Regions from separate parts of the Azotosporobacter soli genome, predicted to be linked through region 2. Evidence: riboswitches for the same ligand, from Rfam matches in the RefSeq annotation. Region 2 holds a riboswitch; each other region holds the start of a gene.
What was found. A riboswitch is a leader RNA that binds a small molecule or an ion and turns the genes downstream of it on or off. The one in region 2 is predicted to bind cyclic di-GMP.

Region 1 (3,279 bases), on a different contig from region 2:
GCAAGCGGATGATGCACCGGACAGCGCTTGCGGTCGCTGAAGAAAGGGATCTCAAAATCGCCCAGCACGCGTTCCACGAGATCGCCGTATGCGTTGCTGTCGCGCAGCAAGATGCCAATTTCGCGCCAGCGCAGGTTTTCTTCGCGGCACAAACGCCGGATATCGCGCGCCATCGCCTCGACTTCGCCGCGCCGGTTCACCGCTTCGCTCAGCCTCAGGGCGTCAAGCCCGCCTCCTGTCCATTTTTCGAGCGGCATTTGCCAGAAACGGCGCTCCAGATGCGCCAAAAGCGGCGCTGCCGCGAAGCGCCCTGCCGACGTCAGCTCGATTTCTTCGACTTCGCAGCCGATGCGCGCGGCCAGCATTCTTAGCTTGCGCCGCGTATTCCACTGCCGGTGAAAGAGCGACGTTTCCGACGCATGCTCGGGCGAATCCGCCTGATCGAGGCATAGCGTGACCGTCACCTGGCGCGCGGTCTTCAGCATCGCTTCGATTACCGCCATCTCCTGCGGGTTGAACCAAGTCAGGCCGTCCAGCCATACTTCACTCTCACGCAGCAACGTCGAGCGATCGATATTCTCGGCTACCAGCGTCAGATAATCTTCCGGATCGCTGTAACTCTCCCGGAGAAAATCGCGCAGTTCACCATAGAGCAGCGCCAGATCCTGCAACTTATCACCCAGCGGATGGCCGTCCCATTTTTCCGCCGCTGCACCAAGCGCTTCCGGCGTCAGGTTGTACGACTTCATTTCGCGAATCAGGCCAAGCAGCGTATCCGGAAAACTGCGCTGTGCAGCCGCCTGCTGAAAGACCTTGAGACGCGCCCTTTCTTCGCGCAGCAGACGCCCGACGATCAAGCGCTTGCCGAGCTCGGTGACCTGCGGTCGTACGATGCCGCCCGCTTCCTGCAGCACACGATGCGCCAGACGGCGAAAGCCAAACACATAGGCGCGGACAAAACCGCCGAGGTCCGGCGTCGCCGCCAGTTCTTTCTCTACCTGGAAGGTGGCATGTTCCGGCAGGATCAATAAGAGCGGATAACCTTGCGGCTCTCGCCGCAAACGTTCGCGTATCTCTTCCAGGCAGCGTTCGGTCTTTCCCGCGCCGGCCCGGCCCATGACAATGCGTAATTTCATTCTCGTTTCCTCCCCACACGACTACAAAGGATTCTATGTAGCATTCGCGTTAAGCGCGGCAAATTCCTTGCTCCTCCCCGGCGCAGCGAAGCAGTGTGCGTCTTATTTAACTTCTTTCTAATTAATGTTCCTTTTTTAACCTTGACTCTTTCCACTCACGGCACTATAATTTACTGGCAGATACTATTTAAATAAACAAAAGGCAAACTGCCCGAAAGAGCAGGACGCAAAGCTATGGGTCTACGGACGTACGTCTACGACTGCCAAGCCGCCGTAACTGCGCACGTAACGCAAGATCAGACAGGCCTCGGCGTGTCTTTATTTATATTTCTGCGACAAGATTCCGATTCCATATTTTTAGGAGGCAAGACATGTTTTTAAACAAACTGACCGATTCACTGCAGCGAAGACTGATTTTACTGCTGGTACTCTTCGCGCTGCTGCCGGCTGCCGTAACCGGCATCGCAGCCAGCTACCTCAGCGCCAGCCAGGCGCGCCAATCGTTCTCGCAAAGCAACGCGATGGCCGCCAAACAGCTGAGCGACCAGCTCGAACAAAAACTGACCGACGCCAAGGGTCTGATGCTGACGACCGCAGCCGCGATCGGACGCGCGAACAGCGGACGTCCTTTGGATGCCGCCGTGATTCAGGCCACGCTTTTGGAAATGCAAAAAGCGAATCCGCAGTTCGAATTGATCTATGCCAACGACACGACCGGCATGCAGATCGCGAAGACGTCCGGCCAACTGCGCAACCAATTCGGCCGTCCCGGCTTCACGACGACGATGCAGGGCAAAACCTTCTTCACCGATTCGTACATCTCCGTGTCCACCCAATCACCGACAATCACCGTCTACACGCCGCTGCGCGATAATCGCGGCAACATCATCGGCACGCTCGGCGCCGACATCAGCCTGGCTTCCGTCGCCGAAATGGCAAGCGACATCAAGATCGGCAAGACCGGTTACGTCGATGTTGTCGACAGCAAAGGCATCTTAATCGCCCATCCTGATATGGAACGCGTCAAGAAAAGTGACGCAGTCGGCGACGCCCCCTACGTCGCCGATCTGCTGCAAGGGCACCGCGGAGAAAAGAGCGTGACCGCAACCACCGGCGTCCCGGCTTTGGCCGCGTATGCACCGGTTGAGCAATACGGCTGGGGCGTTATCACCTACCTGCCGGAAACCGAAATCCGCAAGGCCATCCTGACGTCTTTGGCCACTACCGCCTTCCTGACGCTGCTGGCCGTACTTCTGGCCGCTGCGACCGCGTATTTTGCGGCGCGCAACATCACCGTCCCCCTCGCTTCGCTGGCAAACAGTGCCCAGCTTCTCGCCTCCGGCGACCTGAGCCACTCGATTACCATTCAAGGCGTACGTGAGATCCGTGATTTGGGAACCTCGCTGCAAGCGATGGAAAACTCCTTCCGCGCCATACTGCAGAGCATTACCGCTTCCGCCGAACAGGTCGCGGCTTCTTCGGAAGAATTGACCGCGCATGCCGAGCAGTCTTCGCAAACCTCGCATAGCGTCGCAAACTCGATCACGCAGGTAGCCGCCGATTCCGAACGTCAGATGACGGCCGTGGAAGAAGCCTCGCGCATCGTCCAGACGATGTCGGACAACATCCGCCAGATCGCACAAAATTCGAACGATGTCGCCTCTTCGTCCGACCGCACCGCGACGCTGGCCCGCCAGGGCGGCAGCGCGGTCGACAGCGCGGTCAATCAGATGCAGTCGATTCAAAGTTCGGTCAGCGCAACCTCGCAGATCGTCACCCAGCTTGGCGCCCGTTCGCAGGAAATCGGCCAAATCGTCGATACGATCGCCGGCCTGGCCAGCCAGACCAATCTGCTGGCTCTGAACGCCGCGATCGAAGCGGCGCGCGCCGGTGAACAGGGCCGCGGTTTTGCGGTCGTCGCCGAAGAGGTGCGTAAACTGGCTGAGCAATCCGCCTTGGCTGCCAAGCAAATTTCTACGCTGATCGCCGGTATTCAGCAGGAAACCGCCGAAGCAGTCACCGCAATGGATGCCGGCACGAAAGAAGTTTCGGTCGGCACCGAAGTTGTGAGCAAAGCGGGTTCTTCCTTCCTCGAAATCGTCAACGCGGTCGATCAGATGTCCGCTCAGGTTCAGGGCATCAG
Region 2 (3,279 bases):
CAGAGACAATTCGGCGTTTAGCCAGAGAATATGCGACGCGCAAGCCGGCCGCGCTGCTGCAGGGCTGGGGACCGCAGCGCCATGCCAACGGCGAGCAGGCGGTGCGTGGCGCAACGGTATTGGCCGCGCTGACCGGAAATGTCGGCATTCTTGGCGGCTGGGCTTCCGGTTACGGCGGTTATTCTTTGCTTAAACTGGCGGGGATTCCATATGAGAATCCGGTGAAGACGTCGATTTCCGTATATACCTGGCCACAGGCAATTGAAGACGGGGATCGTATGACGGCGGCCGATGGTGTGAAAGGCGCGGAGCGCCTGAAAGTCGGCATCAAATTCCTTGCCAGCCTGGCGGGGAACTGTCTAATCAATCAGCATTCCGATATCACGGCCACCAGCCGCCTTCTGGCGGATGAGACAAAGTGCGAATTTATCTTGGTCAGCGAAGAATTCATGACGTCAAGCGCCAAGTTTGCCGACATTGTCCTGCCGAGCACGAATTTTTTGGAACGCTTGGATCTTTTTCAGCCCTGGGGTTATGCCGAATATGCCATTTTTCAAAATAAAGTGGTAGAAGCCGAATTTGAAAGACGCACCGGTTATGATTGGATGGTTGAGCTAGCCGCGACGCTCGGCGTGGAGGCTGCGTTCAGTCAGGGACGGAGTTATGAGGAATGGGCGCGTTACATCGTCGAGGAAACGCGCAAGCGGGAAAACGATTTTCCCTCCTACGAATCGTTCGCGGAGCAAGGTTTATATTGCAAGCCGCGGGAAGCGCCTTATATCGCCTTTCAAAAGCAAATCGAAGCGCCGCAGGAATATCCGTTTCCCACGCCGTCCGGCAAGATTGAAATCTTTTCCCCGCGCTTATATGCGCTAGGGCGTCCGGAGGATATACCGGCGGTGCCGAAATATGTGGCAAGCTGGGAAGGACCGGATGATCCTTTGACGCGAGAGTATCCGCTGCAGCTGATCGGCTGGCATGCGAAAGGGCGTACGCATTCGATTTTCGGTAATTCCGCGCGACTTGAAAAACTGCAGCCGCATTGCCTTTGGATGCATCCGGAGGATGCAAAGAGGCGAAAACTGAAGGACGGCGAACGCGTTCGCGTCTTCAATCAACGCGGCACGCTCGAAATTGCGCTTACGATCACGGAGCGAATTATGCAAGGCGTCGTCGCGATGCCGCAGGGAGCCTGGCATCGTCCGGATGCCAAAGGCGTCGATCAGGGGGCTTGCATCAACACGCTGACGAAGTATCAGCCGACGCCGCTCGCGAAAGGCAATCCGCAGCATACCAATTTGGTGCAGGTCTGCCGAATTCAGGAGGAGGCTTGAATTTTTCCCGTTTTTACAAACTCTTTACGAGACAAAGCACTCGTTTCGTGATACCATGAGAGTGGTCAGCCGCCGTCAAAGAGTGACGGCAAGTAAGACCATAGAAGGAGTGTGTAGTATGTGCGACGACAAAGAACTTGAAATGACGGACGAAATACCGGTATTATTCTCGGATGATATGGATCTCTTGGAGGATACGCTGGCGGACATCGTATTGGCCATGGGGCTGCCCGAACAGCAAACCGCCGCCGTCCTGCGGCTCATCAACGATGCGATCGATACTCATCACGGCAACGTGTTAGATACGTTTGAATCGACGTTGGATGAAGAAGAGGAAGAAGAAGTAAACGAATAAGACGTCGAAAACGGCCTGCCGCTCAAACGTAGCTTTGAGGGTAGGCCGTTTTTATCTTGTGCATAAGCGAGTATTTGTTAAAAATGTAACAAATACCTTAAAGGTTTTTTAAGTTTAAAAAGCGATAAAAAGGACAAAGGTTTGCCGAAAAGAGACTTTTGTCCTATAAATGTAATTGACTGAGCTGGTAAGGGGTGGTATTATACAAATGAATTTAAAAAAGTTTACTAGCAAAGAAAAGGCAAACCCGATGAAAATCGGAGACGCAAAGCCATGGATCTAAGGGCAGTGCCTATGATCGCCAGGCCGCCGATTTCCATGTTGCATGGAAGAGTAGCGCAGGCGGCAGCCTGTGTTTTTTTATTAGGGCATCAAGATCCAAAGTGCTGACAATCCGTATGGTTTTAGACATACACGGGCCGATGATTGGAAATGAGGAGAGAAACGGCATTTTTGCCATGATGACAGTCTTGTGTAAGTAAATAACGCCATGGAAAGGGATGTTGGGAACATGGATGTGACGGTGTGTGAAAAAGAGAAAACGCAACAGACCATTGATTTATTTTGTCGGCAAAGTCGAATTCCTTCCTTTGGGGTCAAACGAATCTTTCACAGCAAGAATGTGCGCCTGGTGTCGGCGTTGGCCGATGTCAGGGATGAGTTTGATGAGATTCATCTGGAAGGGATGATCCATATTGCCGAGTCAAAGAGCGGCGCGCCGGTCGTGCGTAGAAAAGTGCATGGCATTGTTGCGCAAATGCTTGAGAAGCGCTTTGGCTATGATGTAAAAGATGTTTTTATAAAAATGGTTAAAAAGGAAAGCGGCTATAAACTGTATTGCGTGACTCGCTTCAAAGAAGCGTTTTCCACGGCGCGTTCCAACGGGCAGGCGCAAAGCGAAGATGCGCTGGCCAGCGGCTTTGCACGGCAAATGAAAGAATTGCTGGGGCGCGGACCGAAATGGTGCCGTGTGGTGGCGTTCGAAGAGAAGCTTCTTTTGTTTGAAATCGAAGGCTTCTTTTCTTTGGGTGAACAACAGCGTTTTGCGGAAGAGAATGCCTGCAGTTGCGGTTGTCTGGTGGAACGCTTGGCCCGGCAGAATTTACGTCAGATCATAACGTCGCTCATGTCGGATTATGAAGTGGCTGCCTATATACCGGTCTGGGATATCGTCAACAATAAGGCGGTCGTTATCGTGACGACATTGAAACCGATTCCATTTTGAAAAAGAATAAAAGTTCATAACGTTTCAGGCAGAATAGACAATGGTTTCGACTGGTTGTTGTATAGCCGATAATTTACTCCGTAAAACGGGGGGATTATCGGTTTTTTTAGTTAAAGGGAGCAAAATGGGGAGAGCTTGAAGAATAAGGGAGAGGTATGATTTGCGGGAAGAAAGTGTAGCGAGGATTTTAGGCGAGCTAAGAGAAAACTTTGAAAGCCATGGGGGCATGATGAAGGAAACGATGGGGCGCAGCATGAAAGGGATGTTTGCTGCGCCGCCATTGCCGATGCTTGAAGAATTAAAGGAAAAAAACGTTGAGACGCTGGAACATTCGCTTAGGGTGAGCCGCTTTGCGATCGGGATCG
Region 3 (3,279 bases), on a different contig from region 2:
GTACGCGTCTTCCGCCACCTTATAGTCGCGCATCAGTCTTGCCATTTCCTGTTCCTTATCCGGCAACGCTTTCAATTCCTTATCCTGCTCTGAATTCGTCTGCTCCAGCGCGTTTCGCTTAGCATTGGCAACTGCAATATCCGCTTCCGCCTGCAGCTTTGTCTGCAAGAGATTTTGAAACACCGGATTGCTGGACGGAATTTCCGCCTTTGCCACATGTGCGATTTCTTCATTTAACTTTTGCCGTGTCTCCGTAATAATCGCTTTTGTCGCCGTTACCTTAGGATGTTCCTCTCTGAACACCTTTAACAAACTAACCAATTCAACTTCCTGCTCCGCTAAGCGAGTTCGGTAAAGCTGTATTTGTTGGCTATCTGCCATAAATTCGGCCTGTGGACCAGCCATCTGTTTTTTCGTGCTAACCAACTTCGCTTGGGCTTGCTCTAGATTAAGCGAATTCTCCAATGCCAATTTCTTCAAATCTGCCTGCATATCGATCAAACTTTTTGTTTGATCACTGACGGCAACCACATCATGTTCTTTTTTATACTTGATCATTGTTTTTTCTATTTTTTCCAAGTTTCGCTTACTTTCTTCCATCCGCTCTCCAATAAAAGTCCTAGCATCCTTGCCTTCAGAGCGGACAATTTCCGTCAAACGCATGATAAATTCTTCTAGTAATATATTGGTCATGTTCTGTGCCATTTCCGGCGACTCGGCCAATACGCTTAGCTGCAAAATCTGCGTACCATTGACCAATCGTGTATTGATTGTCCTGACCACCTCTTCATATGATGGTTTTACATCACGATCGCGATAATAACGTTCAATCACCGCCTCCACCACTGTCCGGCTCTTGATAATTTCAACATAAGTGAAAATTTGCTGCCGCAACAAATCATCCGGCGCCATTGTAATCACATTTTCATTAGGACCGCGATAATATTTCACACGCAAACTTACTGTAGATTCATATAACGTAGCAGAAAACATATTAATCAATATTGCAATTGAAACTGTCAACAGTATCGAGTAATAAATCACCCTGCGTCGTCGTTTCAATATCGCCAGCATATCTTTCAATTCAAATTGTTCACTATCCACGAACTCAACCTCCGACCTCTCTAATAATGCCTGATTTCATATGAGGTATTGATAAACGGTACAATATCTCTAATAAAATCAATTTTTCCATTGCTGCTCAAATACACAATATCGCCCTCGTTCAACACCAAATTTTTGCTGGTATCGCCCTTTTCAAGCACATCCAGTAAGTTTACCTTCGTCGGTTCAACCTGCATGTTCTTACGAATAATAGATATCTTTTTCTTGGCCGCGCCATCCGTCCAACCACCTGCCATGGCTATCGCATCTACTAAACTGATATTTTTCCCTAGTTCAAATGCTCCCGGATGGTTTACCTGCCCCAACACGTAGATTCTAGTCATATGGACTTTCACTAAATTCACACTTACATTTGGCGGCTCTACAAGATACCGATTCAACCGTTCAACAATAAACGCTGAAACCTCACTCGGAGACATTCCATCCACATTTACTTCGCCAACCAATGGAATCGAAACCATTCCATCCGGACGAACCGTAACCTCCTGCAACGTCAACCCACCGAACCCCAAGCCACTGGACGTACTACTGCGACTTGGCGTCCCAAAAACTCCGCTAATATCGGCCGAACTCACGATATCGACACTAATAACATCACCTGGCCGTAAAACATAATTTTCCGCTGATACTTTTGCTGGTAAAATTACTAAGACTACTGCGATAACCATAACTATCATCAGACTTTTCACGAATATCCTCCTGCCTATACATATCTTGTTTTCTAAAAGCAATAAAAAAGCCATCTAAAATAAATTTAGATGGCCGGTTACGCTACTTGCTCCTATTAGTTCAAGCGTCCAAATAAAAACTAATATTCATTGCATCCATATTCATCTGTCCTTTTTTCCGCCCTGTTAGTTACTAAGTATAGCAGAATAAGTACCCATATTTTCTTAAGACTTCCTTATTTTTTCCAGTCATGTTTATGACGCAAACTACTTGAAAACTCGCCTTTCCTGACACTTTAAATGTCAATATAGCCATTACCTCACAAACGTATCGCCCTACATAAATGTCATTCGGCACGTCGAAAAATCAAGCTATTAGTCCTTCACAAAACACGATATCTTCCTCTCATAGCTCCATTCATTTATTTTATTTTCTTTGCTTTTTCTCTTTTTCACTTCATCTTTTTTCGTTTATGGGCATTCTTCTTTTTTGTATTCTCGCCGCATTTTCGAAGCTGTTCCATCGTAATTTTGAACTTTTTCTGCACACAAAAAGGATCAACGGATAAAATCCATTGACCCTTTTCTAAATGAAGCAATTGTTTATTTTTGTTTTTGTTTCTCATAGTAAGCAACTATTTTTCGCGCCTGTTTCTCCGAAAAATGCAGATACAGCCTTAGCAGTAAAAACAAGGAGAAGAAACCGACAGCGAAGCCCGCCAACGCTAAATACCATACGCCAAGCAACGCCGGCGCACCGAGGATGACGCCGAAGAGAAAGGCTAGCTGCCATTGCCACTTCGTCAATTGCGCCGCTTCCAGCTCGCTCAATTCTTCTTTGGGCGGATTCGCTAAAAAATCAGGCGTCTTTACTTGTTTGAAGAGGCTCTGCCAGTTCATTTGCGGATTGATCGTCTGCAGCAGCCAGCGGTAGCCGACAAAACCAGCCAGGTAAAATACGATCAGCGGCCACTTATACGTAAGCAACTGCATCACCGCTAAAAACAGTGTTGTAAAAGACAGTATCTTGATGAAAAACTCCAAACGAAAGCGCAAATATCGAAACAGAACGGACACCTCATTTCACTTATTCTTAAATCATTCCTATACTGTAGAATTCCACAAAACAAGAAAAAAACCTCTTCTTCACTTCAGTTACTTGTTATAGGAAGTTCAATTACAAACGTCGTTCCGTTCTGCTCGGTACTGTTAAAATAAAGGTTTCCCTTATGACGATTAACAATGATGTCATAAGAGAGACTCAAGCCAATTCCAGTCCCCTGACCCACTGGTTTCGTTGTAAAGAACGGCTCAAAAATACGCGCCCTTATTTTTTCTGGAATTGCCGGTCCATTATTGCTAATGCTGCAACGTACATATTTTTCATCATATTCGCTAGTCACGCAAATTTTCCCGTCCTTTATTTCAGCACTCTTGATTGCCTGCGCCGCATTGACCACTATGTTGAGTATCACTTGATTAATCT

Region 1: it holds a riboswitch for cyclic di-GMP, as region 2 does, so the genes downstream of both, QTL79_RS01550 (methyl-accepting chemotaxis protein) here and QTL79_RS05435 (hypothetical protein) in region 2, are expected to answer to the same signal.
Region 3: it holds a riboswitch for cyclic di-GMP, as region 2 does, so the genes downstream of both, QTL79_RS13010 (polysaccharide biosynthesis/export family protein) here and QTL79_RS05435 (hypothetical protein) in region 2, are expected to answer to the same signal.

Annotation. Positions count from the first base shown of each region.
Region 1 is NZ_JAUAOA010000001.1:345,248-348,526, forward strand. Features, by position in the region: gene addB (helicase-exonuclease AddAB subunit AddB) at 1-1,136, opposite strand, end outside; cyclic di-GMP riboswitch class I at 1,328-1,412, shown strand; gene QTL79_RS01550 (methyl-accepting chemotaxis protein) at 1,508-3,279, shown strand, end outside.
Region 2 is NZ_JAUAOA010000003.1:348,934-352,212, reverse strand. Features, by position in the region: gene QTL79_RS05445 (DMSO/selenate family reductase complex A subunit) at 1-1,334, shown strand, start outside; gene QTL79_RS05440 (hypothetical protein) at 1,453-1,689, shown strand; cyclic di-GMP riboswitch class I at 1,920-2,003, shown strand; gene QTL79_RS05435 (hypothetical protein) at 2,201-2,914, shown strand; gene QTL79_RS05430 (HD-GYP domain-containing protein) at 3,075-3,279, shown strand, end outside.
Region 3 is NZ_JAUAOA010000016.1:31,041-34,319, reverse strand. Features, by position in the region: gene QTL79_RS13015 (GumC family protein) at 1-1,104, opposite strand, end outside; gene QTL79_RS13010 (polysaccharide biosynthesis/export family protein) at 1,125-1,814, opposite strand; cyclic di-GMP riboswitch class II at 1,877-1,960, opposite strand; gene QTL79_RS13005 (hypothetical protein) at 2,397-2,870, opposite strand; gene QTL79_RS13000 (PAS domain-containing sensor histidine kinase) at 2,945-3,279, opposite strand, start outside.